One region of the Aurantivibrio plasticivorans genome, then DNA from elsewhere that is predicted to be linked to it. Evidence: predicted binding sites of a transcription regulator. Region 1 holds the regulator's gene; each other region holds the start of a gene.
What was found. The regulator FNR, encoded in region 1, switches genes on or off when oxygen is low (the NO sensors DNR and NnrR bind a similar motif). The targets are predictions, from matches to a motif close to TTGATNNNNATCAA.
Positions count from the first base shown of each region.

Region 2: a site for FNR is predicted at 2,950-2,963, ahead of ACZ5NB_RS14275 (oxygen-binding di-iron domain-containing protein). Genes of this name have one in related genera too.
Region 3: a site for FNR is predicted at 2,836-2,849, ahead of hemN (oxygen-independent coproporphyrinogen III oxidase). Genes of this name have one in related genera too.
Region 4: a site for FNR is predicted at 4,665-4,678, ahead of ACZ5NB_RS01835 (OmpW/AlkL family protein). Genes of this name have one in related genera too.

Region 1 covers NZ_AP036020.1:1,553,053-1,560,807, forward strand. Annotated here, with positions in the region: gene ACZ5NB_RS06905 (hypothetical protein) at 1-361, shown strand, start outside; gene ACZ5NB_RS06910 (OmpA family protein) at 321-1,043, shown strand; gene ACZ5NB_RS06915 (hypothetical protein) at 1,049-1,567, shown strand; gene ACZ5NB_RS06920 (hypothetical protein) at 1,590-1,820, opposite strand; gene ACZ5NB_RS06925 (BolA family protein) at 2,153-2,467, shown strand; gene ACZ5NB_RS06930 (hypothetical protein) at 2,553-3,083, opposite strand; gene ACZ5NB_RS06935 (DUF4202 domain-containing protein) at 3,486-4,070, opposite strand; gene fnr (fumarate/nitrate reduction transcriptional regulator Fnr) at 4,125-4,880, opposite strand; gene ACZ5NB_RS06945 (DUF484 family protein) at 5,192-6,334, shown strand; gene ACZ5NB_RS06950 (glutaminyl-peptide cyclotransferase) at 6,267-7,121, opposite strand; gene ACZ5NB_RS06955 (late competence development ComFB family protein) at 7,187-7,555, opposite strand; gene mnmC (bifunctional tRNA (5-methylaminomethyl-2-thiouridine)(34)-methyltransferase MnmC2/FAD-dependent 5-carboxymethylaminomethyl-2-thiouridine(34) oxidoreductase MnmC1) at 7,657-7,755, opposite strand, start outside.
Region 2 covers NZ_AP036020.1:3,194,307-3,202,061, reverse strand. Annotated here, with positions in the region: gene ACZ5NB_RS14295 (aspartate aminotransferase type Ic) at 1-176, opposite strand, end outside; gene ACZ5NB_RS14290 (TMEM165/GDT1 family protein) at 325-606, shown strand; gene ACZ5NB_RS14285 (metallophosphoesterase) at 615-1,319, shown strand; gene ACZ5NB_RS14280 (M48 family metallopeptidase) at 1,312-2,079, shown strand; gene ACZ5NB_RS14275 (oxygen-binding di-iron domain-containing protein) at 2,087-2,857, opposite strand; gene ACZ5NB_RS14270 (PAS domain S-box protein) at 3,016-7,755, opposite strand, start outside.
Region 3 covers NZ_AP036020.1:582,757-590,511, reverse strand. Annotated here, with positions in the region: gene ACZ5NB_RS02660 (NADPH-dependent FMN reductase) at 1-352, opposite strand, end outside; gene ACZ5NB_RS02655 (pirin family protein) at 393-1,106, opposite strand; gene hemN (oxygen-independent coproporphyrinogen III oxidase) at 1,328-2,707, opposite strand; gene ACZ5NB_RS02645 (putative zinc-binding protein) at 2,908-3,315, shown strand; gene ACZ5NB_RS02640 (thioesterase family protein) at 3,349-4,143, opposite strand; gene ACZ5NB_RS02635 (HDOD domain-containing protein) at 4,236-5,093, opposite strand; gene ACZ5NB_RS02630 (GGDEF domain-containing protein) at 5,182-6,189, opposite strand; gene ACZ5NB_RS02625 (FeoA family protein) at 6,522-6,812, shown strand; gene feoB (ferrous iron transport protein B) at 6,812-7,755, shown strand, end outside.
Region 4 covers NZ_AP036020.1:402,335-410,089, reverse strand. Annotated here, with positions in the region: gene glnL (nitrogen regulation protein NR(II)) at 1-589, shown strand, start outside; gene ntrC (nitrogen regulation protein NR(I)) at 576-1,988, shown strand; gene ACZ5NB_RS01845 (YbgA family protein) at 2,089-3,084, shown strand; gene phrB (deoxyribodipyrimidine photo-lyase) at 3,118-4,545, shown strand; gene ACZ5NB_RS01835 (OmpW/AlkL family protein) at 4,742-5,440, shown strand; gene ACZ5NB_RS01830 (YaiI/YqxD family protein) at 5,549-6,016, opposite strand; gene ACZ5NB_RS01825 (BTAD domain-containing putative transcriptional regulator) at 6,026-7,755, opposite strand, start outside.

The sequences.
Region 1 (7,755 bases):
CAACCAGCAACAACTCACCTCAGTATTGCAGTCAGCAACAGGCGCACTCGATAAGACTGTAGTTGAAGTTAATCGTACCTTAAGTGAAACCTTAGTTAACTCTCAGCAAGGCTTGCATACTCATATAGAGAGCATGGTGGCAAGAACGGAAAAGCAAATCATGCGGCTTGATGATGCGATGGAAGATGAATTAGTGAAAGCGCTAAAAACCTTTGGGTACCAATTAACGTCACTTTCCGAAAAGTTTGTTAGTGATTACGCCCCGCTTACAGAAAAACTGCAAGCTGTGCTATCTATTTCAGAAACGGTAACGAATGCCAATGAAGCCCCGCAGCGCAGAATTAGAATCCCCACTCAGTAGTGATATAGAGCACGAGGAGCATTGGATCGCCGTCAGTGACCTGATGGGCGGGCTAATGATGGTGTTTTTATTCATTGCTGTTATCTATATGGTGCAATTGCAGATAGAGTCTCGAAAAATTAAAGATGTGGCTATTCTTTACGATCACTTGAGAACGCAGTTGTACCAGGACCTTTATGCTGAGTTTAAAGAGGATTTGCCACGTTGGGGCGCTGAGCTTGACCGTGATCTTGCGGTTCGCTTTTACAATACGGAGGTTCTTTTTGCCAGAGGAGAGTCTGATATAAAACCTGCTTTTCAAGATATTTTAAGCGATTTCTTTCCTCGATATGTTGCGATTATAACCTCAGAAAAATATCGCGATGATATTCTTGAGGTGAGAATAGAGGGGCACACCTCTAGTGGCTGGGGGTTGGCGACCGGTATCGAGGAAGCTTATATTTTAAATATGCGCTTAAGCCAAGCTCGAACGAGAACGACGCTGGCGTACTTATTGGCCTTACCGTCTTTATCGGAAGACCGTCATTGGTTGACACGTTATTTGACAGCAAATGGATTAGCTTCATCAAAACCCGTGCTAGATGAAACAGGTAACGAAGACCCAGAACGAAGCCGGCGGGTTGAGTTTCGTGTTCGTACTGACGCCGATTCTCGCATGGCGTCGATTCTGCAAGACCTCTGAATGATATGAAATTCCCTGACTTTTTAGAATTTGAGCCATTTAATCAAATTAGGCAAACAATGGGTGCCACCAAGCTGGGCGCTTTTGAATTTTTTGATGCTAAAGTACAACTCAGCGCTTACGAAAGAATGGCACTACAGAAAGGGTTGGTCATTGCCGCATCTGAGCTTCGTGTGCTACCGGATAAAACGTTAGCATGGAAAAACGCACGAGTTATCGCAATGGCAGTTGAGGGCCAACCGACGGTCACACAATATCATTTGGCCGGGTGCGAAATATTCGATGAGATTGCGGGTGGGGTGACATCGTTGACCGTCGCTACGGATGCTCCGCACACGTCTGATAGCGTTGTGCAAGTTTGCGAGCAATGCTTGCATACTCTGAATTACTCAGGTTTCGATGCGGTTCGGGCTCGTCATCAACGCTATGCGCAACATGTGCTGCAAACGTTTAAATTATCTGAATATTTTAAGGCTTACCCTTCGTATCCCATTACAGAAAAAAAGACGTCATTACTTTTTTAAGACGTGCGGGAAATCAACGGCGTCAACTTAACTCACGGCCTGGTGGTTGAAGCGATACGTTTGGTGACTCATCACCTTGATGAGTAAACGCGTAGTAATCATCGGCGAGTGATTTATCTGGAGATCGTCTATCGGTTGATTTGCGGCGTTTGCGGTTATAGAGATCTATGTCGAGCTTCTCACAGGGATCATGGTCAGTACGGCGATCATTATTACGTCGATCGATAAAGACTGGAGAGTTATGGCTATTCATTTTCTGGACCTACCTTCAACCCTGAACATGCAAAAATCTCAGAGCGACAACTAAATTTCAACGGGTGCGCCTAACGCTCACAACGACTGTTAAAAGATCTTGAGCGACAGAATCGAGGTTAATGCTAAACGCAAATAATGGTATCCGCTAATATCGAATTACGATTCCCGAGTCCTTCGTTATGCTTTGAATACCACTATTGGTTAATTTTTAGCACAAAAGGCGTAAAAATCGAGCGTGTAGGTGTAAAAATAACCGAAAATGGCGCAAATATCATCGTTGATCAGCGTTATAATTTCCAAAATTATTGGCAAGCCTAATTAGGAGCTATAGTGGTTATTCAGCAGATGATCGACAACAAACTAGTACAGGGGTTGCAGCCAGTTCACCTCGAAGTTATTAACGAAAGTCACATGCACAGCGTACCGGAGAATTCTGAAACTCACTTTAAAGTGGTTGCGGTCAGTGAAAGCTTTGAAGGCAAGCGGCCCGTGCAGCGACACCAGCAAGTGTATCAGCTGCTACAAGAGGAAATGAGTCATGGTGTACACGCCCTGGCTCTGCATACTTACACGCCGAAGGAATGGTCAGAACAAGTCAGCGTGACGGATTCACCCCAATGCTTAGGGGGAAGCAAAGCGGAGTAGTTTAGGGTGAAGGACCCTTACTGATTACCCATAAAAAGCCCGTTAGGGCTTTTTATGGGATTGTTGAACTCAACGTTTAAGGCAATTAATTTCGAACAAATTGACCTTTGAGCATCATGACAGTCTTATGATCGTCCACCATCTTGAAGAGTGAATCAAACTTTCCACCAATGATGGCCGTAGGAGCGGTTTCTTCACTTTCAGCGACATAAGTGACGCCATTAATCGCACTGGCGAGTTCGCTGGCTACGTCGTCCATTGCCGAGAAAATCTCTTGAGTGGTTTTGTCGTCTTGAAAAATTCGACCGTTTTTCGTTGCGACAAAGTAATTGTCACATTCGACCAGCCATTCTTTGCGTTGCTCCACAAAGTTTTGAATGTTTTTCATGCGGCGCTTATGTTGGATATTGATGCGGGTATCGCGGTACTTTTCCAAACTTCGCACATCACCTTCTACAAATGACGCTTTAGTATCCTCGCAAAATTTCCAAGACAGGTAGCCAGGGAATTCTGAACCTTGCAAGGCTTCCGCTCTATCGCGTTGGCATGCTTCATCACATGCGAATACTGGGAATGCTAACGCCAGCAGGAAACTGAGACCGAATAATTTTTTCATGGTGGTGTCCCTTATAATTTTATGTTGTCAGAGTAAACATCACACTGTTGTTGTGATGTATATCACAGGCCAAAATCAAGTCAACGCCATTACTTAGCTCGTAACTAAATAGTCTTAGGAACTGATTTTTATAATCAAATGCACCAAATTGTGGCTATTAAAGCGCTTAAATCGCTATTCTGAGGTTATAAAAACCCTAATTGTGTTTAATAATTGACCATTTTTGAGGTGTTGGAGCGATCCGCATTTCAGCAGTTTTTTCGACCGTTCATTCTCAAATGGCGCACAATCCGACGTTGGCTGTCACTCTTTTTTGCCTGTGTAGTCACGGAATAACGGTGTTTGACTGTGCTTAAGATGAAGCATCAGGGGAGAGGGGTGCCAGAAGAGGGCAACGAACGACTAAGCGAGTGCTTTCTCAATAACCGCTTTTTGCGCATCACTGAGAGTCAGTTTAAGCGCGGCATCTTGGCCTTTCTGGCTCATTTTGGCCCAGGTTTTTTGCACTATCGTAATGAGCTTCTCTGGGGCTTGGGTATTCGCAAAACCGGTCAGATAGAACTGGATGAACACCAAGCAAATAACGTCCTCAAGCGTTTGAGCATCACGGTTGTTACGTAATTGGGCTTTGGTAAGTAGTACCTTGGTGGCATCAATAGTCGCCTCATCGTAGCCGTTATCGCCCATCAACTCGGCCACTTGTTCTGCATGAAATTTACCTAACTCTCGCCGCCATTGAAGGTATCCAGCCCGTGTTTTGGGGTATTGATCACGGGGGATGGCCCAGCGCTTGATGTGTTGTCCGCGTGCGGCAATCTGTAGCGCTTCACTTGCGTCTGGTGCGTAAGTCGCCAAGCACTCGCTCATACGCCTGCCATAGATCAATTCTTTCGGCTGCGGTTGCCCATCAACGACTTCGGTGTTTGCGTCTTCACTGTTAACGTGATCAATAGCGGCAAGTGTTTGCTGGAGGCGAGATTCAGTCATCGGTGCTACATTAGATTTTGGTAAAAAGTAAGGTAATGGCGGGAGTAGCTAATGCTACGCCTCATCTACGACATTGACATTCGCCATCTTTTTTAGCGCATTAATGTCGAGAATACTTATCTCTTTTTTATCTGCAGAGATGAGCCCTTGTTTTTGAAAGCGGCTCAAGGCTCGGCTAACAGTTTCGACGGTTAGCCCAAGGTAGTTGCCTATATCGGCGCGGGACATGGGCAGGCGAAATTCGGTCGCAGACAAATGACGGCGTCCATTACGTGCAGAAATACTCAGCAGTAAAGTGGCTATACGTTGATCAGCACTGTTTTTACTGAGTAACGTAATGAGTTGCTGATCGGTGCTAATTTCCCGACCGAGCAGACGGAAAAGATACCGCTGCAAGCTGGGCAACTGGGCGCTAAGCTCTTCTAATCTGGAGAAGGGAATTTCACAGACGGCGGATGTTTCTAATGATATGGCCGCATTGGTATGGCTGCCTGTAGCGATACCATCCATGCCTAGGATTTCTCCCGGTAGGTAAAAGCCTGTGACTTGCTCTTGTCCTTCGCCTGTAATCGATATTGTTTTCACCGTCCCGCTGCGCACAGCATAGACGGACTTGAACTCGTCTTGTGGGTGGAATAAGTACTCGCCTTTCTGCAATGGGCGGCCGCGCTGGATGATTTTGTCGACTTTTGCGACATCATCGACGTGCAGGCTAATAGGGAGGCAGATGGTATTAAGGCGGCAGTCACCGCAAGAGATATTTGGGTTGACGTGACAACGAGGATACACGTTACAGGAGGTTTCGGTCATAGGATTTATCCACACTCTCGCCTAGTCGTTAATCAAGCCCATAAGAGGCCTTTAGCACCTCATTTAGCGGGGCTCAAGGGTAGGGTAAGAGTGGCAAAGTGTCAAAAATATCTTATTTAAAATCAATCAAATGCGTGGTGCATAGTTTAGTAAAATACTGGGTTAAAGGAAGGCATTCATCGGAGAGTTTCCTGAGTTTGGCTGTCATAAGAGCGACGAGTCACAAAGATGAGTGTCTATTTGAAGAATCATGCGACTCTTGGGGCTACAATAGGAAGTAAGCCTGAATATATGAGGATTTAACAGCGTCTATGACCGAGCCCGAGGACTATCAACGTCTGCGTCAGACGGTAACCAATTTGCTGCTCAGGATTGAGGAGAATCAGCAGATTCAATCACGCTTCCATGATTTTGAATTCCAGTTGTTATCCTGCAAACGACTTCAAGAGCTATTAGAGAAGTTGCTATTAGGTGCGACGTCTCATTTTGATCTGGCGGCAGTCAGTCTCATTCTCTACGACCCTGATTATGCCATCTCTGGTTTGTTAGATGACGTTGAGCTTGATGGGGCGAAACACCTCGTACAAGTCCGTCACAATGCCGAGTTTTTTTTCGGACTTTATCAGCAGCAGCCACGGGTTATTTTAGGTCCGCTCGACGTGTTAGCCGCCTCTCGACTGTTTCCTGGTGCGCCTACTGTCGGCAGTGCTGCATTAATGCCATTAATGCGGCAAGACAGGCAAATTGGTAGCCTGCATTTCGCTAGTCACTCCGCGAATCGCTACAGTCCAGATAAGGGGGTTAGCTTTATGTGGCATCTAGCCTCCATGGTGGCTATCTGTATCGAAAACTGTGTCGCGTTAGAGCAGCTCCAGCGTCAAGGCCAGGAAGATACCTTAACGCAAGTGCGGAATCGTCGAAGTTTTGAAGAAGAGTTCACTAAGGAGTTGGAGCGTTCCGCGAGGCATGGCGAGCGCCTATCCTGTATGTTTGTTGATATGGACCACTTCAAAAGTATTAATGACTCCTATGGGCACCAGGTTGGTGACCAATGTCTTCGCCAGGTTGCTAAATTGATTAGCGCAGAGATGCGCAAAACGGACTCGCTGGCGCGCTACGGTGGAGAAGAGTTCGTCGCTCTGTTACCCCATTGCCATCTAGAAGAAGCCGCAACCATTGCCGAGAGGGTGAGACTCGCAGTGGCTAACAACCCATTTTATGAAGCTCCGGATAGGACAATTCCGTTAACCGTCTCTATCGGTTTGAGTACTTGGCAACCGCAAGATGATAACCACGAGAGTTTGCACCAAGTGCGCGAAGGGTTGTTGAAAAACGCTGATTTAGCCATGTACGAAGCGAAAGAAAAAGGGCGCAATCGAGTGGTCACTAATCAGTTTTGGTTGGCGGCAAGGGCAACTTCACCAGATAGCGATACTGCCAACGTTTGCCAGTGACCCAAAATGCATCGTGATACGCATCGTATGCGATCCCATTTAACACATTTTGGCTGCTCCGATTACCACTACGATTGTAAAAACCTTCTTCCTTAAGCAGCGCTTCGCCATTTAATTCCGCGATGACCTTTCCGGTATCGCTGTCAATTCCATAAATAATATGACTGCGCCATTGATTCGCCCAAATGATGCCGTCGTGATACTCAAGCTCATTAAGTTCGCTGACGTTAGACCCGTTCTGTGTGACCGATATTGACTTAATAGGGGTAAAAGACTGAGGCTCGCGAAAAGTTAAAATATGGCTGCCGTCACTCGTAATCAGTTCTGTTCCATTGTGGGTTAGTCCCCAGCCCTCACCTGAATAGCGATAGGTATTCAGTAGTTGGAGGGTTTCTTTATTGAACCGCCACGCAATGCCTGCCTTCCAAGTGATGAGATAGAGTGAATCCCCCATGATCGTTAACCCTTCCGCAAAATATTGCCGAGGAATACTGAGGTTTTCTCTTTTATCGGGTGCCGCGCGAGGATAGCGTTGGATGAAAGACTGGTTGTACAGACCGCTACTCACGAAAAAAGTATCGTCGTCAACGACAAACCCTTGTGTGAAAATTCGCTTATCTCTCGGTTCTTTTTTTTCAATCTGTAACGGGATTTGGTGTATGGCATCGGCGTCGCAAAACACAGGCATTGCCAATAGGGTAAACAAAGCTAGGACAGTGGCCGGTAAACGTGCACCAACGGCAAGAGCAGAAAAGTTATCAAGCGAGTCAATCGAATTTTGTTGCATGCGCCGAACCCCAGTTAAACAGGAGCATATTATGGCGCTGATTGGATGAAGTTGGAATGCTGTGGCTAGTGCTCTCCTAGATCGCGGTCGGGACTGATATCTTCCTGCTCGATGGGCTCGTCCTCAACGTCGTCTCTTCTACCTCGACTCGTGACATACTCAAGTGCTTCGCTGACTGAACGTGTAACTTTGTCATGGATTTCTTGAAGTTCTACCGGTGATAAGAAAAAAGTCATGTCGACATCATAACGAATATAGCGAGGTGGCAAACGATTCAGAGCGACACACGCAACATCGGCACAGAAATCCTGGTCTTCTATTGAACGGCTGCTCTGCTGTGCAATTTCTTCGAGTACAAGGCGTTCGTAATAGTTGTGGATACTGTCGAGCCCTGACGGCAAATTTTCGTAGATATGTCCAGTGTTAAGCCACATGGTCTGTCCTCTAGCATAAACGTAAAGAGCGTCGTGAAAGGTGAAATGCAGGTGTTTACCTAAGTGTAGACGCTTGCGCTGAATTGCCCAATTACGTTCACTTAACGTTTGTTTCTAATCAGGTCTCTAATCAAAAAACGGGCGGGGTTAAGGGCTGTGGCGATATCTTGGCTGACAGGAAGGGGCGTTTGACACATCTG
Region 2 (7,755 bases), 1.6 Mb from region 1:
TTATAGTTGCCCTTTAAAATGCCATCCAAGCTGTCAGAGAGGTTTAATTGCTCGCTCGAAGGCTTACCACGAGTAATATCCAAATTTAATTGCTGGCTTTTTAGTGAATCATAAGCGTCGGAAAGTTCAGCTTCCCAGGCTTGGCATTGCGCCAAATCGGCTTTGTTTAGGTACAACGGAATCACCTCAACGTGAGTTTCGACTAGTGGATAGAAATAGGTGCTTGTTACAAAAAGTGCAGCTGAGCATTATACTCCTTCCCCTCTTCTTGCCTATAGGGCAGAGTCTTTAACTTGCGAATGATCAACTAGTTTTTGGGTGACAATGGATATAAAGATTATAGCCACCGTATTTATAGCGGTTTTTATTGCGGAGTTGGGCGATAAAACGCAGCTGGCGACCATGTTATTTGCGGCGGATAAGGATGTCAGCAAATGGGCGGTATTTGTCGGGTCCAGTCTGGCCCTCATTGTAGCGTCTGCCATTGGCGTATTAGCGGGGAGCTACATATCTCAGTATGTTGGTGAGCGAGCATTAACGTTTATCGCTGGTATTGGTTTTGTCGGCATTGGTTTGTGGACATTGTGGGGGCTTAAAACGGTTTAGGTCGCACCATGATTCGATACGTCCACTTCAAGGAACATCCGGTTAATACTCAAGGTAGAGATTTTGTCCTGGGGGATCTACATGGGTGCATCGATTTGCTGGGTGACGCATTAAGTCGAGTAAGTTTTTCGTTTCAGACCGATCGTTTGTTTTGCGTTGGTGATTTGGTTGATCGTGGGCCCAGTAGTTTGGCTTGTTTGCGCCTTTTGGATGAACCTTGGTTTTATTCTGTCCAGGGTAATCACGAGAATATGATGCTCGCCGCTATTAACGCGGGCGCTAAATCTCCTTCTTGGGAGGGGTGGATAAAAAATGGTGGCGATTGGTATCTTGAATTGTCCAAAGCAGACAAGTCTGAAGTTGCTAGTTACCTACCTAAGATTGCGAAGTTGCCTATTGCCTGCACCATCGATACATCGTCGGGTCATACTGTTGGTGTTTGCCACGCAGAAACACCGACTCATGACTGGGACACTATGCGATCTGGTGAGAAGCTTAATGCCGATCAAATCTGGCGCGCATTGTGGGGGCGGCGTATTATCCGAGAGCAACAAAAATTTATAGTGAGAGGTATCGATGCCACTTTTCACGGTCATACAATCGTCCATGACTGGCGGCAACAGGGCAATATGTTTTTTATCGACACGGGGGCTTATGTTCAGCAGAAATTAACGCTGCTAGAGATTACCCAGGATTTGATTCGACGTGATTAGACGCCCACCTAAAACAAGTGTACCCATTGCCCTCGATTTGTTTGATAGCCTTTCACCTGAACGGGGTGAGCTCGGTTTTTCGCTCACTATCAAGCGCTCTGTTCGGCGTCGCACACTCGAAATTGTGGTACGCAACGGCGAGGTGTTTTTAATGACACCGCAATTTGTTTCGAGAGATGAAGGAATTGCTTTCGTAAAGTCAAAGCGAGATTGGGTGCTCAATACGCTGAGTAAGCAACAGGCTGTATTGGATGAAACGCCGCAAAAATATTACAAAGCCGGAGAGTTATATAGCTTTCTCGGTGAAGAATACCCACTGATTTTGTTTGACGCACCTCGAAAGACGGTAATGCTTAACGAAGAAGGGTTGTGTGTCGGCGTTCGGATGAATAGGGGAGAGATAGAACCGGACAAAGTTCGTAAAGCCATTCACGAGTGGTACAAAGCCCAAGCATTAACCTTGTTGACAGCTAAGGCGCATCGGCTAGCCGCGTCGATTGGAAAAACTGTATCAGGTGTTAAAGTCCGGGCGACGAAAACTAAGTGGGGACATTGTACCGCGGACGGAGTATTACAGTTTAATTGGTATGTCTTAGCTGCACCGGAATGGGTGATTGATTATTTAGTTGCTCATGAGGTGAGTCACCTCAAACACCGCCATCATCGCGCTAGTTTTTGGCGGCTGGTGGAAAAATTGTGCCCGCAAACAAACGAAGCGAAACAATGGCTTAAATCTCACAGTCATCGAATCACTTTCTGATCGCCACTTAATCTGCGAGCAAGTCGATTCCGCATTCGAGTTCCTCAAACCAGTCGAAAAATTGATTCACCATAGGCTTGCCAAAAAATGGTTTGCCGTGCTGCGGAATCATCATTTCAATATCCAGTTTGCGTACTGTTTTCACCCAATGTCTGCATGCCGCATTGGAAGCCATGTAACGCTTGTGGAATCCTTCCATTAGGGGGCAATGAGACTCGAAATCATCAACAGGGACGTGATCTTGCCCGGGCGTAATGGCTGCGCCTACATCACCAGAAAATAAAATCTTGCTGATAGGGTCATAGAAATGAAAATTGCCAACAGAATGCAGAAAGTGTGCGGGAACGGCAACGATGGGCGCTTCGCCCAATGTAAGTTTGCCGCCTTTGTCCGGTAATTCGATGAGCCTATTGTTTAAGGATTTATCCATTTTCCCTGAAATAAAATCAGAGACTAGGTGTGGTAGAAAGCGTGCCCAAAGTTTGGATGTAACCACTTTACAGTTGGTATGGACGAGCCATCGGGGCAGAGACGTGATGATATCTGGATCTTGATGTGAGGCGAAAACGTATTTCAATTGTTTGATCGCAATATATTTTGATAGCTCGATTGATAAAGGGGTGTACGTTAGTTCTCCGCCTGGGTCGAAAAGAGCCGCTTCCCCGTGATCGATGATAACCAGTTGATTGCTAGGAATGCCTTCTCCCTCGACTAGTCCGGTAAAGAGGAGGCATGTGTGGGTACCCTCATCGTAGAGAGTTACGATTTTTTCGGCCATGTTATTCTATCTCCAGGGTGAGTATCCCTAAATTTAGCTATAAACGTAGTCTAGACGGCGGAGAATTCTATAGTCGGGGGCCAGTAATGTAGCTGATTAATATCAATTGAAAGTGGTTTTGAAGTTGTTTAATGCGCCATCGCTTTATTTTAGCCACATTAGTAATTGAGGTAGGAACGAAAAGCTTTGACTGTTGAGTGAAAGGTTTCAATAAAATCGACTTTGAGCGCTTGCGCCTGTGTTGAATTGCTGGTTTTAGCCGCGAGTTCCATTGCCGCCGCAATGACATGGAGCCTTTGCGCCTTGAGTTGTCCTGCACTGCCTTTAATTGAATGGGCAACGAAGCGAATTCCCGCGAGATCATTGTCGGCAAAGTGAGTTTCTATTGCCTCTAGACGCTCAGTGGACGAGTCACAAAACATCTTTAGAAGTATTTCCAAGCGATCGTGGCGCCCCTTCAGCATAGTGAGAGCTTCATCCTGCAACCAGATGTCATGATTAGCTACAGTATCGGCATCTGATGGTGGTGAGGGGTTGGGCGCATTGTCGCCGCGGTTCTCTTGAGTGCGGTCCAGGTTGTGCTCTAATGAGTCTTGTGGCGTTTTCGTCTTACTTGTTTTGTTGGTCTCGACATCGTTGGCTGGGGAGGGCGCTTTGCCAATCCATCGTTGCAGTTTTGCCAGAAGCTGATCCTCATTGACGGGCTTGCTTAGATAGTCTGACATTCCTGCGGTGACACAGCGTTCTCGGTCGCCCGTCATTGCATTGGCGGTCATGGCGATTATTGGTATTTTGCGATAAGCAATTCCAGCCTGACCTTCGCGAATGAGTTTTGTTGCGGCATAGCCATCCATGACTGGCATTTGGCAGTCCATTAAAATCAATGTAAATGGGTCTGCGCCAGAATTAAGTAGCGACTGGATCGCTTCATTCCCGTTTGTGGCGACATCGGCATGTATTTCAAGTTCGGAAAGCATCAATTTGGCAACTTCAACATTAATCGCATTATCGTCGACTAAAAGCACCCGGGTCGACTTAGGCCATTGTTCTACTTTTTTTCTACCGGCGGCCTCTGGTTGCGAGAAAAATTCGACATCGCTGGATGCGGTTGCTGTATTGATGGCGAACAATAAATCGTTTGCTGAAAGTGGTTTGTATATACAGCTATTGAAGCCTTGGTCTGTGAGTACGGATGGGTCTCCTCGATAATTCATTGGCAATATCGGCATTATTGTTAGGCTTGCGTCTGCGGATGTAGCCGCTTGTTTTAGGGTGGTTAAATGTTCTGAATTGGGCTCTGAAGACATCTCTATGAGTACTAAGTAGCGCCGTGAATTTAGCAGGCGGTTACTCGTCATAATGTCGTCGCCAGTAAAGTCGCGCAAGCTTTGGCATTCTAGACCCCAGGCACTCAATTGTTTTTGTAATGTGTTTAGAGAGAACGGATTTTTAATGTCTAATAATACAATAACGTCATTAGGCGATAAGGCGCTCGGTAGCTCTTGACTAATAAACCGAAGAGGAATGCGAAAGCTAAATTGACTGCCATGTCCGAGCGTGCTGTTCACTGAAATACCACCGCCCATTGCATCACATAGTTTTTTGCAAATAGCTAACCCCAGCCCTGTCCCGCCAAACTCTCGCGTTGTACTTGCATCAACTTGAGTGAACGGCGTGAAAAGATTGGCGAGCTTATCGGCTGGAATTCCGATACCTGTGTCAGAAATACTCGCGTTAAGCCAAACGGTATCACCGTCTCGTTTGACTTCTGCGCTAACAACCACTTCCCCTCGTTGGCTAAATTTAATGGCATTCCCCAATAAATTGGTCAGTACTTGTCTAATTCTACTGGGGTCCCCCTCTACTCGCATGAAACTAATATCGGCTAAATCCAATATTAGCTCTAGGTGTTTTTCTTCCGCACGTAGAGCCATGGTTTCACATAAATCGTCGAATACTGAACGCAAATCAAATTCGAGAACCTCTAGGTCTAGCTTTCCTGCGTCGACTTTAGAAAAGTCTAGAATGTCGTTTATCAATGATAAAAGTGAGTCTGCACTGTTTTTAGCTATATCTAACTTACGCTGTTGGATTCTTGTAAGCTCTGACTTTTGTAAGAGGTTGAGCATGCCAAGAATGCCATTCATTGGTGTACGAATTTCATGGCTCATGGTGGCGAGGAATTCACTTTTTGCTTTGACGGCTGCTTCGGCCGCTTTCATTGCTGAAACAAGTTCTTTTTCGGTGCGGTTCTTTTCTCTCTGAATATTAATGCTTTCAATAATTTGACCGATGGTGGCAAGCAAAGGCGTCAACCAGTGGACAAGACCTTCGTGATAACCGTTTTCTCTATTGGCCAAGCAAGCGAGTGCGATAACTTGGTCATTACGTACTATGGGTAAGCCCAAAAATGAATCTAGTAATGGATGAGTAGAGGAGGCGTCTGCGAGAATATGCGCATTGCTGTCGTTGTTGGATATAATATACAGCTCGGAGTTAATGACTTTTCCAAATACGTTGTCGAGGTCATAAATTTCTGCGCCCGATGGATAGAGGTTTTTGTAGTGATCTCGGAGGTCTTTGCTCCAGGCTTCATCGTTGGCCGCAAGCGTTTTCACATATTGTTGGCCAGAATCTGTATGCCGAACTTCTCCTATAAGGCCAAATTGACTGTCCGTCATTATGAGTAAGTCTTGAAGTATTTCATCGAAGGCGTCTGATGTGTTTGCGTGCGCGATAAATTTGGTGAGCGATTTAGCTATTACTTGAGATAGCATCATTTGTGATTGCAGTTCATGATTGGCCTTTTGTAACTGTTGGTCGGCGATCTTTCTCGAACTAATGTCTTGGAATGATCCATATATGCGAACGCACTTACCTTGCTTTAGCGCGGCGCGCCCGGTTATGTTTGCCCAGATTGTGCGGCCTTTTGCGGTAATGACTTGTGTTTCTTCATTGAATGCCTTGCCTTCTAACACGCACAGTTTTATCAGGTGACGCATTTTCTCTCGCTCGGGTCCCTCCTTAAAGAAATTGCTTGATGTGTCAGCCTCAATTTCGGCGTCTTCGGGAAGGTCGTGTAGGGCTTTGGTTGTTGCCGACCAGGTGAGTTGGTTGCTTTCCAAATTCCATTCCCATGCACCAATGCTTGCTTGATTGCTCATTTCTTGTAGCAAAAATTCTTGGTGTTGAATTTTCTCTTTTGCTTTCTCTTGAGCGGTTATATCAATGGCTGTTGCATAGTACAGTGACTTAGTGGGGTGTATGGCAAAACGCCACAAAAGTGTTAACTGCTTATTGGATTTTGAGATGAATTGGCATTGTACCGGCTGTGTATCAGATTCTTGCAACAGTGCTTGTTGGGCATTGTGGAGCAAGTTGACGTCTTTGGGATCGATGAAGCGTGTGAAATGGCTTCCTATAATATCGTCTTCAGAGTATTCGGATGCGCTGATGAGCGCTTGGTTAGCTTTGTGGACTATCCCATCTTTAGTGAAAATAGCCATGAACGTATCAGATACATCAAAGAAACTTTGTACTTCCTTTTGTGTGTCGGCGAGTGCCTGTTGAGCTGTTTCAAGGTCAGTGATGTCAATGCCACTGCCATAAATTCTGTGGGTCGTTGGATCAAAAGCGATGTTCCATATAATACTAATTGAATCGCCATCGCGCGTCTGGTAACGATTATTAAAGGTTATTGTAGTGTTCTCTGCGTTTAGCTTGGCAAGTGCCTTTTCGGTGCTTTTAACATCGTCTTGCAGAACGAAATTTAAAAAGGTGTGGGTGAGAATATGGCTTTCGTTCCAGCCTAGTATGTGGGAAAAGGCGGTGTTTACTTTTTCAAAGCGGTCATTTAGTTGAGCGATAAATACTAAGTTTGATGATAAATCGAAAAACTTTTGAAGCTCCTCCCTCGATCGCTCTATCAACAGTTGAGCGTTCTTTTGGTTGCTGATGTCGAGGTGGGTTCCTACCATGCGAGTAGGTTTTCCGCTATTGTCTCTAGCGACTACTTTTCCAGATTCAAGAACCCATACCCAATGCCCATCTTTGTGGCGAACACGAGACTCGCCAGCAAAATGATCTCGCTGCCCGTTCCAGTAGTTTTTGAGTAATTGTGAAGATCGCGAAAAATCTTCGATGTTGACAAGCGCTTGCCATCGCTCCATCGACATGGGCGTTAGTTCTTCCAGGGAATAGCCAAAAATTTTAGCCCAGCGCTCGTTGATGTGTATTGTGCCCGTTAGTATGTTCCAGTCCCATATGCCAGCCTCAGTGCTTTCAAGCACCATTTCGAGCTGCTCACGATGATCGATAATTTTGATCTCGTTAGCTTTTCGTTCAGATATATCCTGGATAATCGACCAAATGAATTCGTGCCCGTAACCGTCTTTTATCAATACGCCATTGAGTACAACCGGAATTCTAGAGCCTGTTTTTGTGATGTATTCTTTTTCATACGGGCCATACCGGCCATGCGTGTTTAAAGACTCAAGTTGTTTCGTTTCTTGGGTAGCGTACTCTGAGGGTGTGAGCTCCCAGTAGTTAAGCTGGGCAAACTCTTCACGGCTGTATCCGGTAGCCTCGAGGAGTGCTTGGTTAAATTCAACGAAACGACCTGTGGACGTGTCGTTCAAGGCGATGCCAATAGGCGATAGGTCGAATAATGCGCGGAGCCGAATGTCACTATCGTGACGGTGTTGGACAACACGGAGTAAAACGGCAAGTGGGATTATTACTAGTCCAACAGTGAATGCAAGCAGAGCCCTTATGCCCCACAGCACCTGAGTGGCTGCATGCCAACCTTCACGCGGTACCGCCGCTAACTCCCAAGAGCCGTTTGGTAGGGTTATGGTGGTAGTCTCAGGTTGTGCGGAATAGATGTCCTCACTTCCGAA
Region 3 (7,755 bases), 970 kb from region 1:
CAGCGACCTTGCCTCTATAGGCCACTAATGGCGTCTCATTTTCTTGATGAGGTCGAGAAATCCAATCGAGGCTATTTTTCAGCAGCGGCGAGAACGAAGAGTTGTATTCCGGCGAAGCGATGAACAACCCCTGGTGCTCAGTAAATACTTGCTTAAGCTTAATAGCGTTATCAGGCAAGCCGCTCTCAGCCTCTAAGTCCCCGTTATACAGGGGCATATCGAAATCCGCTAGATCAATAAAGGTTGCCGAGGCGCCTTTCTTCAAGGCAAGTTCGTAAGCCTGCTTGGCCAATTGCTTATTCACCGATTGCGTTCGCGCGCTGCCTGCTAAAAATAAAATCTTGTTACTCATAAGAATCTCCAAATGATTATAAAACCTTTAAAAAATGCCATTAAGCAGGCAGATCAAACACCAACAGATTGCTATCGACCTGGGCCTGGAACACTAGCTCCCCATCATGCTGCAATCCGACACTATCGCCTTCATTTAATACTGCCTCGTCCACCCCATTTGCGGATAGGGTGACACACCCTTCTGCAACATGGACCCACGTTTTCCGCTTTCCACTGATAGCGTGTTGTTGGACGTGACCAGCCGAAAACAAGCCAGAATAGAGCGTAGCGTCTTGGTGAATCTTCAGCGTATTTGGGATACCACGGCCAGACACAATGGGAAGCAGTCGGTTTCTCCGCTGCTGCTCTGAGAAGTGCTGCTGTTCGTAACTCGGCTCAAGTCCCGTCTGATTAGGTAAAATCCATATTTGCAAAAAGTGGCTAGCCTCCGTTGAGGACGGATTAAATTCCGAATGCAAAACACCCGTCCCTGCAGACATTCGCTGCACATCTCCTGTGCGAATTACCGACCCGTTACCTAAACTGTCCTTATGCTCCAAGGCTCCAGACAAAGGGTAGGAAATAATCTCCATATCGCGATGGCCATGAGTATCAAAGCCACCTCCAGGCGCGACACGATCATCATTAATGACTCGCAACACACCAAACCCCATGTGATTGGCATCGTAGTAAGAACCAAACGAAAAGCTGTGACGACTGTGCAACCATCCAAAATCGGCAGTTCCACGATCATGCGATTGTCGAATATACATCGGGGCTAAACCTCCTTTAATTTCGCGCACCCTTTAAGACATTGAATAGGTGCTTGCTATGAATTAACACCAGTATATATTCGGTTATATAAATTAAAATCGTAAAATATCGCCCATATCGTTCTATTTAAACGAAGGGTAATACAGGGTAAGGGGGGGGGCAGATCATTGAGGACAGACAACTGCCGCCCACAGGTTATGCAGGCGAACACTAGGGCAACTTAGATGATCCGAGAGAAACTTTGCTTTGTCGGCTGGCGCAGGTAGGCATCAAATACCATGCAGACACGGCGGATTAACAATCGTCCTTGAGGTGTTACTCGAACGTGAGTGGGTGCCAATTCGATGAGGTGATCGGCGGTAAGTTCGTTCAGCTCACGCAATTCTGTTGCAAAATACTGCGTGAAATTAATACCAAATTTATCTTCGATTTCAGCAAAGCATAATTCAAACTGACAAATTAAGCGGTTAATGACGTACTGCCGCAGCAAGTCATCTTCACTGAGTACCAACCCTTTCTGCATCGGTAGCTGACCGCTCGCAATTGGCGCAGAGTAGCCGGGAATATCTTTAAAATTTTGCACATAAATATTATCGATTGCCGAGATTGAAGAGACACCAAAGGCAAACATGTCACAATTCCCATGGGTAGCATAGCCTTGGAAATTGCGCTGCAGCTCGCCTTTCTCTTGCGCTATCGCTAACTCATCATCAGGTTTTGCAAAGTGGTCCATACCAATATAAACGTACCCCGCTTGGGTCAGCAGAGTAATGGCCAACTCAAGCATCGATAACTTTGTATCGGCACTCGGTAATTGGCGTTCATCGATTTGCTTCTGCGTTTTAAACAGGTGGGGCAGATGGGCGTAGTTGAACAGCGATATCCGATCTGGTGACAACTCTATAACCGACTGTACAGTGGCTCGAAGCGTTTCAAGCGTTTGCATCGGTAAGCCGTAGATAAGATCCATACTAATGGAATGAAATTTTTTCTGGCGTGCAGCCGACACCAACTCACTCACCTGCTCAACACTATTGAAGCGATTGACGGCTCGCTGAACAAGTGGATCGAAATCCTGAATACCCATGCTGATACGATTAAAACCAAGCTCACGCAATACACCTATAGTGCCGACTTCCATTTGGCCAGGGTGTACTTCGATAGAGTATTCACCAGTATCATTTTCATGAAGATTGAATAACTCTCGCGTCACCCCCATGAGCTCGCGCTTTTCGTCATCGCTTATGTAGGTGGGCGTCCCACCCCCCCAGTGCAACTGATTAACCGGACGATCGCTGGCGACTTTCTCCGCCATCAAGCGCATTTCATCAAACAGCGAATCCAAATAAGGTCGCGCACGTGATTTATTCGCGGTAACAATTTTATTACACGCGCAGTAGTAACAAATGGTGTCGCAAAACGGTATATGGAAATAGAGCGAGAGCGGGCGTCTACTCGCATTGCTTCGCTCAATAGCCGATTCAAGCTGCTCGAGGCTAAACTCTTCATGAAACTGCGGCGCTGTCGGATACGAAGTATAGCGCGGCCCAGACTTGTCGTGACGCTGAATCAGTGTTGGGTCCCAGCTTGGTGCTTGCATCTTTTAAACATTCCCCGTCAGTAATGGCATTGAGCGGCGGGCATAGTAACGTTGTTACCCGAACCTCATGTTGACCTGCATCAGAACATCCACGACTTCGGAGTAAAAAGAGCGTATCTCCGACACGCCTGATCTACATCAAGGTCAGAGTAGTAGCCCTTCTGCACAATAACCCCTAATTTTTAACTGGGTAATATGCCGTGCCTTCAAACGACTCCAACAAACAGGTGCCTGAAAGGCCTACCGTTGTCGCGTGCGCTGGTGGCTCACAGGTAGCCAAGGTGGCAAATGATATTGCCGTTTCGCTGAGTGAAAACAGGCTCGCAGACATGGTAGCGGCATCCAGCATTGGGGCAAATATTCTACCCATCGTACAGGCCTGCAAAACTAAACAGCGAGTGATCACGATCGACGGCTGCGGGTTACACTGCGCTAAACGCTGCCTTGAGATGAAAGGCATTCAACCACATGAGAGCGTTACACTAACGGATTTAGGTATTGTTTCAGCGCGCGACGACCATGTTTCGATCATGCAAAGCGTTCAATTGGTCCAGCGCGTCTACCAAGCCTTGGGGTTTGCTGTACCCGCCACAAGCGGTGATCGCTAACTCGTCTAACGCAGCGCCCCCCCCCCGCTACCGTTATCCAAATACCGCTATACACTGACGGCTCAGCATCACCAAGCGTCCGTCTTCATCCCAAAAGTCACTATTTTGCCAAGTGTAGCCCTGACCGCTGGCAAGAGCCTCGGCATCGACACGAAACCACGGTTTATCTGTCAGCGCACTGGGCTGCTGCACAAATTCGAGCTGCCAATTCATTGAACTGGCGGGCGCGAATTGACTCAACGCCGCCATGGCGACTGGCGGAGCTACATCACCTAACGCCACCAAATGTGCCTCGGTCACCATATCGTCATCGCGATGCCTTGAGTAAGCGATAGCTCGTGGATGTTTGGTGGCAGAGAATAGTTTAGGTCCTTCGGCAAAATGCGTTTCAAAATGCTGAGTAAATGCCGGCATCATGCCTTCAACATATTTTACCCGATGGGACTCATCACGACCGCGTTTCGCTGGCTCCGCAGTGGGAACGTCTGCCAGCTCAGACGGTCGATCGGTGCCGAAAATACCGACAGCGATTAAACGTAGCTTGCCGTCATCGTAAATTTCCGCTTGCACCTGGGTGGCCGACTTTCCTTGACGTAACACTTTAGCATTGACGGTCACGTCGCCAAAAAAAACGGGGCCGATGAATGTCACCTGCAAGCTCCTTAGGGGAACATCATTTCCTAAAACCCCGCGCATGGCGGTTACAGCCATCGCGCCCTGCATCCCACCAAAGACGGTCCGCCCCTGGCCCCAATCTTCAGTGACATTAAACGTGACGGAGTCACCCTGCCACTGGGCAGCGCCTATAATTTCAGAAAATTTATTCATAAAACGAAATTCCGGTTCAACGTTGTAAAGCAACCTCGCCATACCAATCGGTTTGGGCGCCGCACAATAACACAGCAAAGACCAAGGCTCGACTAACGAAAACTTTCTACCAACGCTTGAATATCAGCTTTATTGTCGAAGATTACATCAAGCCAATCGGGGTGTTTGCAGCGACGTTGCTCAGGCAAGAGTTTTTTGTATACAGCAAGCTCACCAATGGCAGGTAGCGAAGCAGACTTGTTCGTGAACTTGACCGCGTAGTAGATCGAGAGGTTTACCACATCCAGCAACCCCACGCTCACTCCATCCGTATCAGCCCAATCACCACAGCGCTTCGCGACGTCAATGTATTGCTGATCCACATTCCATTTTTGCAATAAAATGCTACCGAGAGATTTACTGTAGTTGCGGCACAAACTGACATAGGTATCAGAATCTGGGGCTGCGTCCAACTCCAATAGCGCTGAAAGCACCGCTAGCGCCCCAACTTCCGTCAACATACTCGCCATTTGCGCCTCATCCACCGAGACACTCTTGAGTTGCTTGGCGAGAAAGCCAGCGACGCTCATTTTTACCACCAAGCGCCGCCATGTTTGGGCAAACAATTTTTTTACCGACGGACTGCGCAACACCATAACGCTGCGTACACTGTGTAACATCACCAGGCTATTTACACTGGAGAATCCGAGTAAACCGATGACCTCAGGTAAAGTTTTAGGTGTGACGGCACGGCGGTAGATTGGACTAGAGGCGGCCTTTAGTAGCAGTGTACTTAGGGCAGCATCCTTGGAAATGAGCTCCGCCAACTGCTCAATTGTCGTATTCTCGGAACTGATAGCGCGGCGAATTTTGAGGGTTACGCTGGGCAGGCTGGGTAACTTCTCACTATCTTTCAGAACCTGCCCAATGACTTGTCGATAAACTTGATATTGTTGATTCAGCGATTGCACCGCGATACCCAATGACTCTGTTACTTACAGAGTAGACCATCTAGCATTCACTGCGGAGCAGAGCACCGAACCCAGCTGAATCAGACAATCAGGCACTGGCTACACTGTTTGGCACCACGTTAGTCTGTTGAGACACAGATACGCGATTCCGGCCTTCGCCTTTGGCCTGGTAAAGGGCAATATCACATCGCTTGAGCCACGAGTCAGGCGAATCACCCGAACACACACTGCTGATGCCACAGCTAATACTGACGGGACCGCCAGCGAGAAGCACCGATTCAAAAATCGCCGACCGCAAGTCCTCCGCAACCAACTGTGCTTCAGTTTCGGGAGTATTCGGTAGAATGACAACAAATTCCTCACCGCCAGCACGACACACATAATCCAATGAGCGCACTCGATTGATGAGAATATTCACTAGGTCCTTAAGCACCTTGTCGCCCACACTGTGGCCGTAGTTGTCATTGACCTGTTTAAAGTGATCGACATCCAACACTATCAATGTGGACACAGTGCCACGTCGACGCTGCCACTCAATCATTTCTGTCAACTTGGTATCCATAAAGCGACGATTAAAAGCGCCCGTTAAGTGATCGGTAATCGTCAATCTTTCCAGCTCACCCACATGTTTTTCCCAGTGAACAACAGCGATGTTAAAAAAAACGGCAATCATCATAATGGTGAGGCCAAACCTGATCACCATAAATGGCTCAAATAAGACCGCCGCTGTCCCCACCGATATAATAAATAGTAATACAACGAGATATAGCGCCGTGGAACGGCTGTGAACCCAGTACACTGAAAGCAAAATGGGGTAAGCCCAGAACATGCCCGACACACCCAGCAGGTAGATAACGCTACTATTGGATACAACAAACAAAGTAGAAATAACGACCGGTGAGATGGGCATACGCCCGGTATATTTATGAGCCAAATAATTTGTTACGCATAGCAGCGCAGCGAACCCTGGAACTGCAGATACCTGCCAATTCCCCTGCACTAACCACCAAGCCACAAACGGCAACACAACCACTCCAACCACGGTGTAAAACTGGAGGGCCATCGTTGTACGATTTGCCAGTTGAAAGGTTTGCATAACTCACCATTTAACTCCGCTTTCACGAAGCTACTACAAATACCTAAATAAACAGGATTGTGACGCGGTCGTCACCAAGAGGAATGATGCGACATAATACCGCAGTTGGGGTTTAGTACTTATATCGATTCAGTATAGTTTTCCAAGGAATTATGCATAGGCTGAAAAACAAACACTCCCTGGCATCGCAACCTCAATTTGATGTCAGACAAATAAATCCTAATTTTTTACCTATCAGATGAATATGACACTTCTATTATCAGGACAAGTCTGCTATCGTTAATGATAACAATTCGCATCTCTTTTCACCTTTCTATCTTCGGTAGATGTTCATGGCGCTTTCTGATTTCTCTGTACAGGCCCACTCCCTCCACCAGGCCCGCCCCGGCAGTCGCTGGCGCGTCACTGATATCGCGAGTGCACCAGAGATCTCAAGTCGACTGTTTGCGCTAGGGTTGTTTCCTGGAGCAACGCTCGATGTCCTTCGTTATGCGCCCATGGGCGACCCCATGCAAATTAAAGTGGGTCAAACCCTACTGAGCATCCGCAAAGACGACGCGCAAAGCATTGCCGTCGAAGAATTGGTCACTCATCACGAGACGCTGGTCACCGGGGTAGCTTAATGTCCAGCAGCATTGCGCTGATCGGCAACCCCAATTGCGGGAAGACGACACTCTTCAATGTTCTCACAAGTGCCCATCAAAAAGTCGGGAACTGGCCAGGTGTTACCGTTGAGAAAAAAACCGGCACCCTAACCATTGACGGCCAATCCGTTGAAATCGTCGATCTCCCAGGCATTTATAACCTCGAACAGACGCATGTCGGTATTGACGAACGAATCGCCCAAGATGCTCTCGACCAGGGTGATTATTCCTTAATCATCAACATCCTCGACGCTAGCAACCTCGAAAGAAATCTCATTCTGACGCAGCAACTGTTGGAGAAGCAGCTACCCGTTATTGTCGCTTTGAATATGCTCGATGTGGCTGAGCAGCAAGGCTTACACATCAATGCTGACGAACTAGCTGGGCGCTTACAGGTTCCTGTGATCCCCATCGTGGCTTCGCGTAAGCAAGGTGTTAATGGGTTGCTTGAGAGTATTTCTGAACACCTTGGTGTGGATCTCCTCTCACCGCCAGAAACCCCAGACCCTGTCACACCCGGTGACTTACCCGCGCGTTATATGAAAGTGCAGCGCATGCTGGATGGCGTTGTTACCGTTGAATCACACCGCCAGCCTTTTACCGAAAAAATTGATACCTGGGTACTCAATCGCTATTTAGGGATCCCCGTTTTCCTATTAATGATGTACCTAATGTTTACCTTCGCAGTGAACGTTGGCGCAGTGTTTATCGACTTTTTCGATATTGTATTTGCCAGTCTATTTATCGATGGCACACGCTACTTGCTTGATTTAATACACTCGCCTGCCTGGCTAACCACATTGCTTGCAGATGGTCTTGGCGGTGGCGTCACTCTAGTCGCAACGTTTATTCCCGTTATCGGATTTTTGTACCTTTGCCTATCCGCCCTAGAAGATTCAGGCTACATGTCTCGCGCGGCATT
Region 4 (7,755 bases), 1.2 Mb from region 1:
CCTTGATGAATATACCCACGTCATCATCCAAGAGGCTGATCGTCTGCGCAATCTAGTGGACAAGATGCTCGGCCCACACCAACCCACCTCAATGGAAGCGGTCAACATTCATGCGGTCGTTGAACGCGTTGCCACCATTATCAATGCCGAATCCGGTGGCACCTTGGTGATTGAGCGCGACTACGATCCAAGCATCCCTGAGATTCAAGGCGATAAAGAGCAGCTAATCCAGGCGATTTTGAACGTTGTTCGCAACGCTTGGGAGGCATTAGAAGATGCTGGCATGAAAGATGAAGGGGAAATAACTATTCGTACGCGTGTGCAGCGTCAATTTACCATTGGGCGCTTCCACCATAACCTGGTTTGCCGGATTGACATCATCGACAACGGCCCAGGTATTCCGCCAGAAATCATTGAAGATATTTTTTACCCAATGATTTCTGGGCGAGCCAAGGGAACCGGACTAGGACTCGCAATTTCACAACAATTAATCAGCCAACACTTAGGGCTAATCTCCTGTGACAGCCGCCCTGGGCGCACACAGTTTTCAGTCTACATACCTATGGAACAAGATAATGCAAAAGTCTAATCAAGTGTGGATTATTGACGACGACCGATCGATTCGCTGGGTGCTAGAAAAGGCACTGCATCAAGCAGGCATTGAGACCGAAAGTTTTGATAGTGGCGACCGCGCCATGCTGGAATTACAAAGCTCCCATCCCGAAGCCGTAATTTGCGATATCCGCATGCCCGGCATTGATGGCTTGGAGATGCTTAAAAATCTGCAACGGGATAACCCGGATGTACCCGTCATCATCATGACAGCTCACTCAGACTTGGATAGTGCTGTCGCTGCCTACCAAGGTGGTGCCTTCGAATATTTACCAAAACCATTTGACGTAGACGAAGCGCTAGCGGTGACTCAACGTGCGCTTGCACATGCAAAAGAGAACCGTGGCCTCAGCGTCCCTGAACCCCAGGAAATTGGTGGTGAAATCATCGGTGAGGCACCTGCAATGCAGGAAGTGTTTCGAGCCATCGGGCGCCTTTCGCAATCCAACATTACCGTTTTAATTAATGGCGAATCAGGCACCGGTAAAGAGCTTGTTGCTCGCGCGCTCCACACCCACTCGCCTCGACGCAGCAACCCCTTTATCGCGCTGAATATGGCAGCCATTCCCAAAGACTTAATTGAATCGGAATTGTTTGGTCACGAGAAAGGCGCATTCACCGGCGCTGGCGCGCAACGCTCTGGCCGTTTCGAACAAGCTAACGGCGGAACCCTGTTTCTCGATGAGATTGGAGACATGCCCGCGGAAACGCAAACACGTTTATTGCGAGTGCTCGCCGATGGTGAATTTTATCGCGTAGGCGGACACACTCCCGTAAAAGTTGATGTGCGAATCATTGCGGCAACACACCAAGACTTAGAACAACTAGTTGAAGCAAATCGCTTTCGGGAAGATTTATTCCACCGCCTCAACGTTATCCGGATTCACATCCCTAAACTGGCCGACCGACGGGAAGACATACCGAAACTGGCAACCCACTTTTTTCAAACAGCCGCGAAAGAACTCAACGTTGAACCTAAAATATTATTGCCACCAACAGAAAACTACCTGTGCAGCTTAAGCTGGCCCGGTAACGTTCGCCAACTTGAGAACACCTGCCGCTGGATTACAGTGATGGCTTCTGGGCGAGAGGTTCACCTGGAAGACCTCCCACCAGAATTACTCGACAAGAAGGAAGCTAGCGCTCCAGCGGGTGATTGGGAGAATGCACTTCGCCATTGGGCAGACCAAGCGCTTGCAAGAGGCCAGCACGATATTCTCTCCGAAGCGGTGCCGACGTTTGAACGGGCACTTATCGAAACCGCACTTAAACATACCGCCGGACGCAAACGTGACGCCGCAAACTTGCTTGGCTGGGGCCGCAATACCTTGACACGTAAACTCAAAGAACTCGGTATGGCGGATAGCGACGACTAGAGTTTCAGACTCTTTTGATCTAACAACTCAGACTATTCCGTTAATCCAAACATGCTTTTCGTGCGTATGATTAGTGTGGCTGGATTAACTGGAGTAGCACATGCATTCTACAAACCGAAACACCTCACACAGCATCACTAGCAATCCAAACAAACCTCTTGTCGCCATTGGTAGCTGCCTCGTGGGTAAGCCCGTGCGTTTTAATGGCCAGCATAAGCGCAAGCATCGCCACGTCGAAGCACTTAAAGAATTTATGGATCTCACCCCCATCTGCCCAGAAGTCGGCATCGGCATGGGTGTCCCCAGAGAACCCATTCGCATTGTCGAAAAAGAGGGGAAATTGATTGCTACCGATTCAGCTACCCAGAAAATCGACGTCACCGAACCACTCGAGCAATACGCGCAGCAACAACTTGCTCGTCATCCAGACCTCTGTGGCTACATTCTTGTTAAAGACTCCCCCAGCTGCGGCCTAGAACGCGTCAGTCGTTACAATGCGAAAGGAAACTTTACCGCGAATGACGCCACGGGAATTTACGTCAGCTCACTCATGAATCATGACCCGCTGCTTCCACTCGAGGAAGACGGCCGTCTGCACGACCCCAATCTTCGAGAAAGCTTCGTAGCACGGGTTTATGTCTACCATCAATGGAAACAAATGCGACACAGTGAGCTAACGGTAAACGCTCTACTCCAGTTCTATGCGCGCCACAAGTATTTGGTGACGGCTCATGACGTCAGCACTTATAAAGAAATCGGTCCCTTACTGGCCAATGCAAAACAATACCCTATTGATGAATTGGCCGATAAAACCATCACGCTGATCATGAGTGCGCTGAAAAAGCCTGCAACACGACGCAGCCAAGCCAACGTCATGCATCACATACAGGGATATTTAAAGCAGCACATCTCCGGTCCCGAACGACAACGGTTGCGCGAACTTATCGAGCAATACCGGGAAGGGATTATTCCAATGATCACACCGATGACTATGTTGCAACATCACTTTCACCACTCGCCCGACGAATACATTGCCGAGCAAGTATTTATGCAACCTTATCCAGAGGCATTGGCACTGCGAAGCCATCTCGCTTGATATTGGCACTTTGCTGAAGGATTTAATCGACACGTGGGAACTGACTCAAGGTCATCAAAAGACTACAAGCATGCGCTCGTCTGGATTCGCAACGATCTTCGAATTCACGACAACCCCGCATTACACAACGCCTGTAAAAAAGCACATGAAGTAAGCGCCTGCTTCCTGCTTTGCGAAGAAACGTGGAACACGCACCACGTCTCGAATCGCCGACTCGGATTGACCTATAGCGCACTGCAATCACTCAATGACGAGCTAGCGCAGCTTGGCATCAAGCTGCATGTGCTCAATGCAAAGACATTCGATAGCGCCGCAGATTCTCTTCTCACGCTGGCAAAAAAATGCCAGATCGATAGCCTGTTTTTCAATTACGAATACGCACTGGATGAGCAACAACGTGACTCACAGGTTTCGAAACGCTGCGCCGAGCATTCGGTTGACGTTATCCGTAGTAACGCCAATATCATCATACCGCCTGGAAAGATCAGCACAAAAAGCGGCACGCCCTTTAAAGTATTCACCCCTTTCAAGCGTGCCTGGCTGAGTCACTATGCAGACTACGACCGACACCCACTAGCAAAACCCGCAGCGAAAGGCAGCATCAAGGCAAAACCATTAAAATTACCAACCACTGACTTTGACGACGAATACCACCAGAAACAGAAAGTCACCGAGAAACAGGCGCTCAAACAGCTCAAGCAGTTTATTCAGCGCGATGTCGACAACTATCATCACCAGCGCGACTTACCCAGCATTGAAGGCACAAGTCTACTCTCGCCCTTTTTAACCATTGGGCTAATATCGCCCAGGCAATGCATACACCTGCTACGCAACCACAATCAGGGCGATTTGGTATGTGAAAAAGAAGGGCCTGATACCTGGCTGAGCGAAATCATTTGGCGCGAATTTTATATTCATCTGCTTACGGCATTCCCTCAGATTTCAAAAAACTGCCCAATGAAACCCGAAACCGAGTCAGTGCCATGGCGACACGACGAACAGGACTTCGAGCGTTGGTGTAAAGGGGAAACAGGCTTTCCTTTAGTCGATGCCGCAATGAAGCAACTGAACCACAGCGGCTGGATGCACAACCGTTTGCGGATGGTTGTCGCCACCTTTCTCACCAAGTACCTCCTCATCGACTGGCGATGGGGAGAGCGCTACTTCATGGAACAATTAACGGACGGCCACTTCGCTTCGAACAACGGCGGCTGGCAATGGTGCGCCTCAACCGGCACCGACGCCGCCCCCTACTTCCGAATTTTACACCCTGTACGTCAGGCGGAGCGCTTTGATCGCGATGCAACATTCATAAAACAGTGGCTACCAGCACTAACAAACCTACCTGCAAAAGTGATCCATAAACCCGGCGACCCCGCCCTACTCGACGCAGGTTACCCTGCACCGATGATTGATCTCACCTTCGGTAAGGAGCGCTGTTTAAATGCGTTTAAAAAGTAATATACAACGTTGAGAAGTAAACACTTTTGCATTAGAGGCATCGACTTCTTTTTATTAAACGATTTTAATGCCACCCCAAATGACACGCCTGCGCAAATTATTCAGATAATTTCATCTGATTGATCCAGGTCATCTCCAAGTTTTTTCTACGCCCTACAATGCACGCCGTAACATCATAACTATGATTGAGGGCAATATGATTAAACTATCAAAATTAACAACCGTTATTGCAAGCCTAGGACTAGCGATAGGCTCTACTACTGCCATGGCATACGAAAAAGGTGACGGCATTGTGCGTCTAGGTGCGGCTTATGTGAACCAGCAGTCTGGCAGCGACCCTGTTACTCAGACAGGTTTACCTCTGCCAGCAACTTTAACTGGCACCAATGTAACCGTTGATGACGATGCAGAGATTGGTTTAACCATTGCGTACATGCTCACCGACCACATTGCCCTTGAACTGCTAGCCTCTACGCCGTTCTCTCACCAAGCAGAGGTAAGCGGCATTGTTCCCGGAAGTCTTAATCTAGCGGAAGCAAAACAATTACCACCAACACTGAATGTACAATACTACCCACTTTCCACCACAAGCAAGTTTCAACCGTACATTGGTTTAGGTGTTAATTACACTTTATTCTTTGGCGAAAAGCTTCACAAAGATGCCGCAAACGCTTTGGGCAGCGACGGCGACGTATCATTAGATGACTCTGTCGGCCTGGCCTATCAAATTGGTGCTGACTTTGCTTTAACCGACACGTTTGGATTAAATATTGCGATTTGGCAAATTGACCTAGACACAACGGCGACCATTGACCTAGATGTGGGCGCAAAAATTAAAGCTGATATCGAAATTGATCCGACTGTATTTATGATTGGCGGTGCCTTTAAGTTCTAAACAGTAAAAGGTTTAAACACCGACAACAAAAAACACAATGGGTGTTTTCTAGGGCCTCTCTACTGAGGCCTTTTTTATCGCTGAAAACTTAAATCTTCAATAATTATGTTATGTATTCTTAGCCTTTTCTGAACGGAATTGATTCAACCAGCGATCAAGTTGATTCGCAAATTGTTGCCTATCACTTTGAGATAAGCTCGGCGTTTTCGATTGCACCAACCCACTCGATCGCATCGTCTCCATAAAGTCCCGCATATTTAAACGAGCACGCACATTTGCCGCAGTCAGTTTTTCGCCACGACTGGTAATAACCACACCGTGTTTATCAACCACCTCTGCTGCTAGCGGAATATCGGAAGTAATCACGAGATCATTTTTCTCAACGGACTGAGCAATAAGGTTGTCAGCGATATCAAAGCCCTTTGCAACCTGCACAAACTTTACAGTTGGCAAGGATGGTAACTGCAAGGGTGAATTAGCTACAAAGGTAATTGGCACGGCGACGCGCTGAGCCGCTCGCAGCAATACCTCTCGAATAACCACTGGACAAGCATCGGCATCAACCCAAATCTGCATAATATATCTCTATAACGAAATCGCATTGCGTAAAGATTGCTGGTAAGCAGCCTGGACTTGAGGTGACGGTTCCAAGCCAAACCGAATCCGTAGCATTTCTTTGTATTGCTCAAAGGCATTCATAATGGATGACTTTTGCTTAAGACTGGAAAAACAATTCATCAGCACGACGTAAAGCGGCTCATAAGTTTCATCGACGGATAAGCCACGCCTCGCCAACTCAATGGCATCATCAATATAGCCAATCAGCAAATAGTGATTACTCAATCGTTTGACCAAGGTTAGATAATCTTTGTGTAACGATTCTCGATAACGCAACACCCAAAAATCGCTATCGGCATTGAGGAATGGCCCACGATATACATCAATCAAGCGTTGTAACCGTGAAGACTTCGCGGACAACCAACTTTGACGGTGTAACAGCCGTTTAACCTCCCCTTGAACAACCCAGGCGTCGACCCAGCAGTGCTGACGACTCAATGAAACCCGATTATCTTGCTGTATAACAGCATCTCGACCTACCAACTTTCTCAATCGAGATAAAGTTACTTTGAAGTTATTAAACCCTTTTTCGCCATCTAGCTCCGGCCACAATATCTCAATTAATTCTGATATCAATATCGGCTCTCGGCCTCGAGTGACCAACAATTTCAACATTTGTATTGGACGGCCGCTTTGCTTAGCCAAATCTAGGTTCTGCCCATCTAACGTGACGCTAAACTCACCTAGTGAGCGAATTCTTACCGACCACGGCCAATTGATCAATGTCCTCCCAAGATCATTCGGCGACACTTTTTGTAGCACGATACGCTGACAAACGAAATCAGGCGCTATATCCAGGTCGAGGGCTTGACTATAGACATCAGATAACAACAAACCAACCGAACCGTGAAAATTAACGATATCGTTATCCCTCGCAAAGTAAATCGCTTTTGCAACGGCTTGATAGGCATCCTGCTTTGCACCTTGAATAACAATCCACGCCTCCAACAACAGCACTTTGTACTGCACCAAACGCGAAATATGTGAAAGCCGCATAACTTTCAATTCATCTAATGCACTTAGTGATGCCTCATATTGACCAAGGCGAAAATTCACAACACTCAACAAAAAATAACAGGTAGACACACCAAAACTATGCGACATCGAGCGTGCTTTTTTAAGCACATTATTGAGAATAGGTTGAGCCGTCGCAAAGTTTCCACGCTGCACACACAACCACGCCTCACTAATTCTTGCATTTATCTTTTCAATCGTCCGTGCTTCAGGGTGAGTGCGAAGTTGCTGAGCCTCTTCGCCAACATTCTCCGGTTGATCGTTAAGCAAAAACGTCGTCATCCTACCACTGAGCAAATTGGTTCTTGCAGGCAAGCCCTCATACAAATGCAGCTGCTCTGCTTCATCGGTGGTACGATTAGCTTCACTGACTTGAGCTCTAGCCGCCAAGTACATCGATTTAATCAGCAAGAAAAATAATGCTGTTTGAGGTTCGACGGTATCAAGCGAAGGAATTTGATCCAATAGCGTGTCAACGTCGCGCGTTAGAGGAACGAAACCATAATTATAGAAATGCCAAAGCAACACGGCAATCAAGCGTAGGCGCGCTGTTGGGTCCTCCTCCTCGCTCAGCAAAACCTCGCATTCTTCTGCAAGCGTTCCATATTCGAAATTTTCCGGGCATCGCCAATTTAGACACCACATCACACCGATAATGACAGTAATGTGAACTTCCTGGCTTG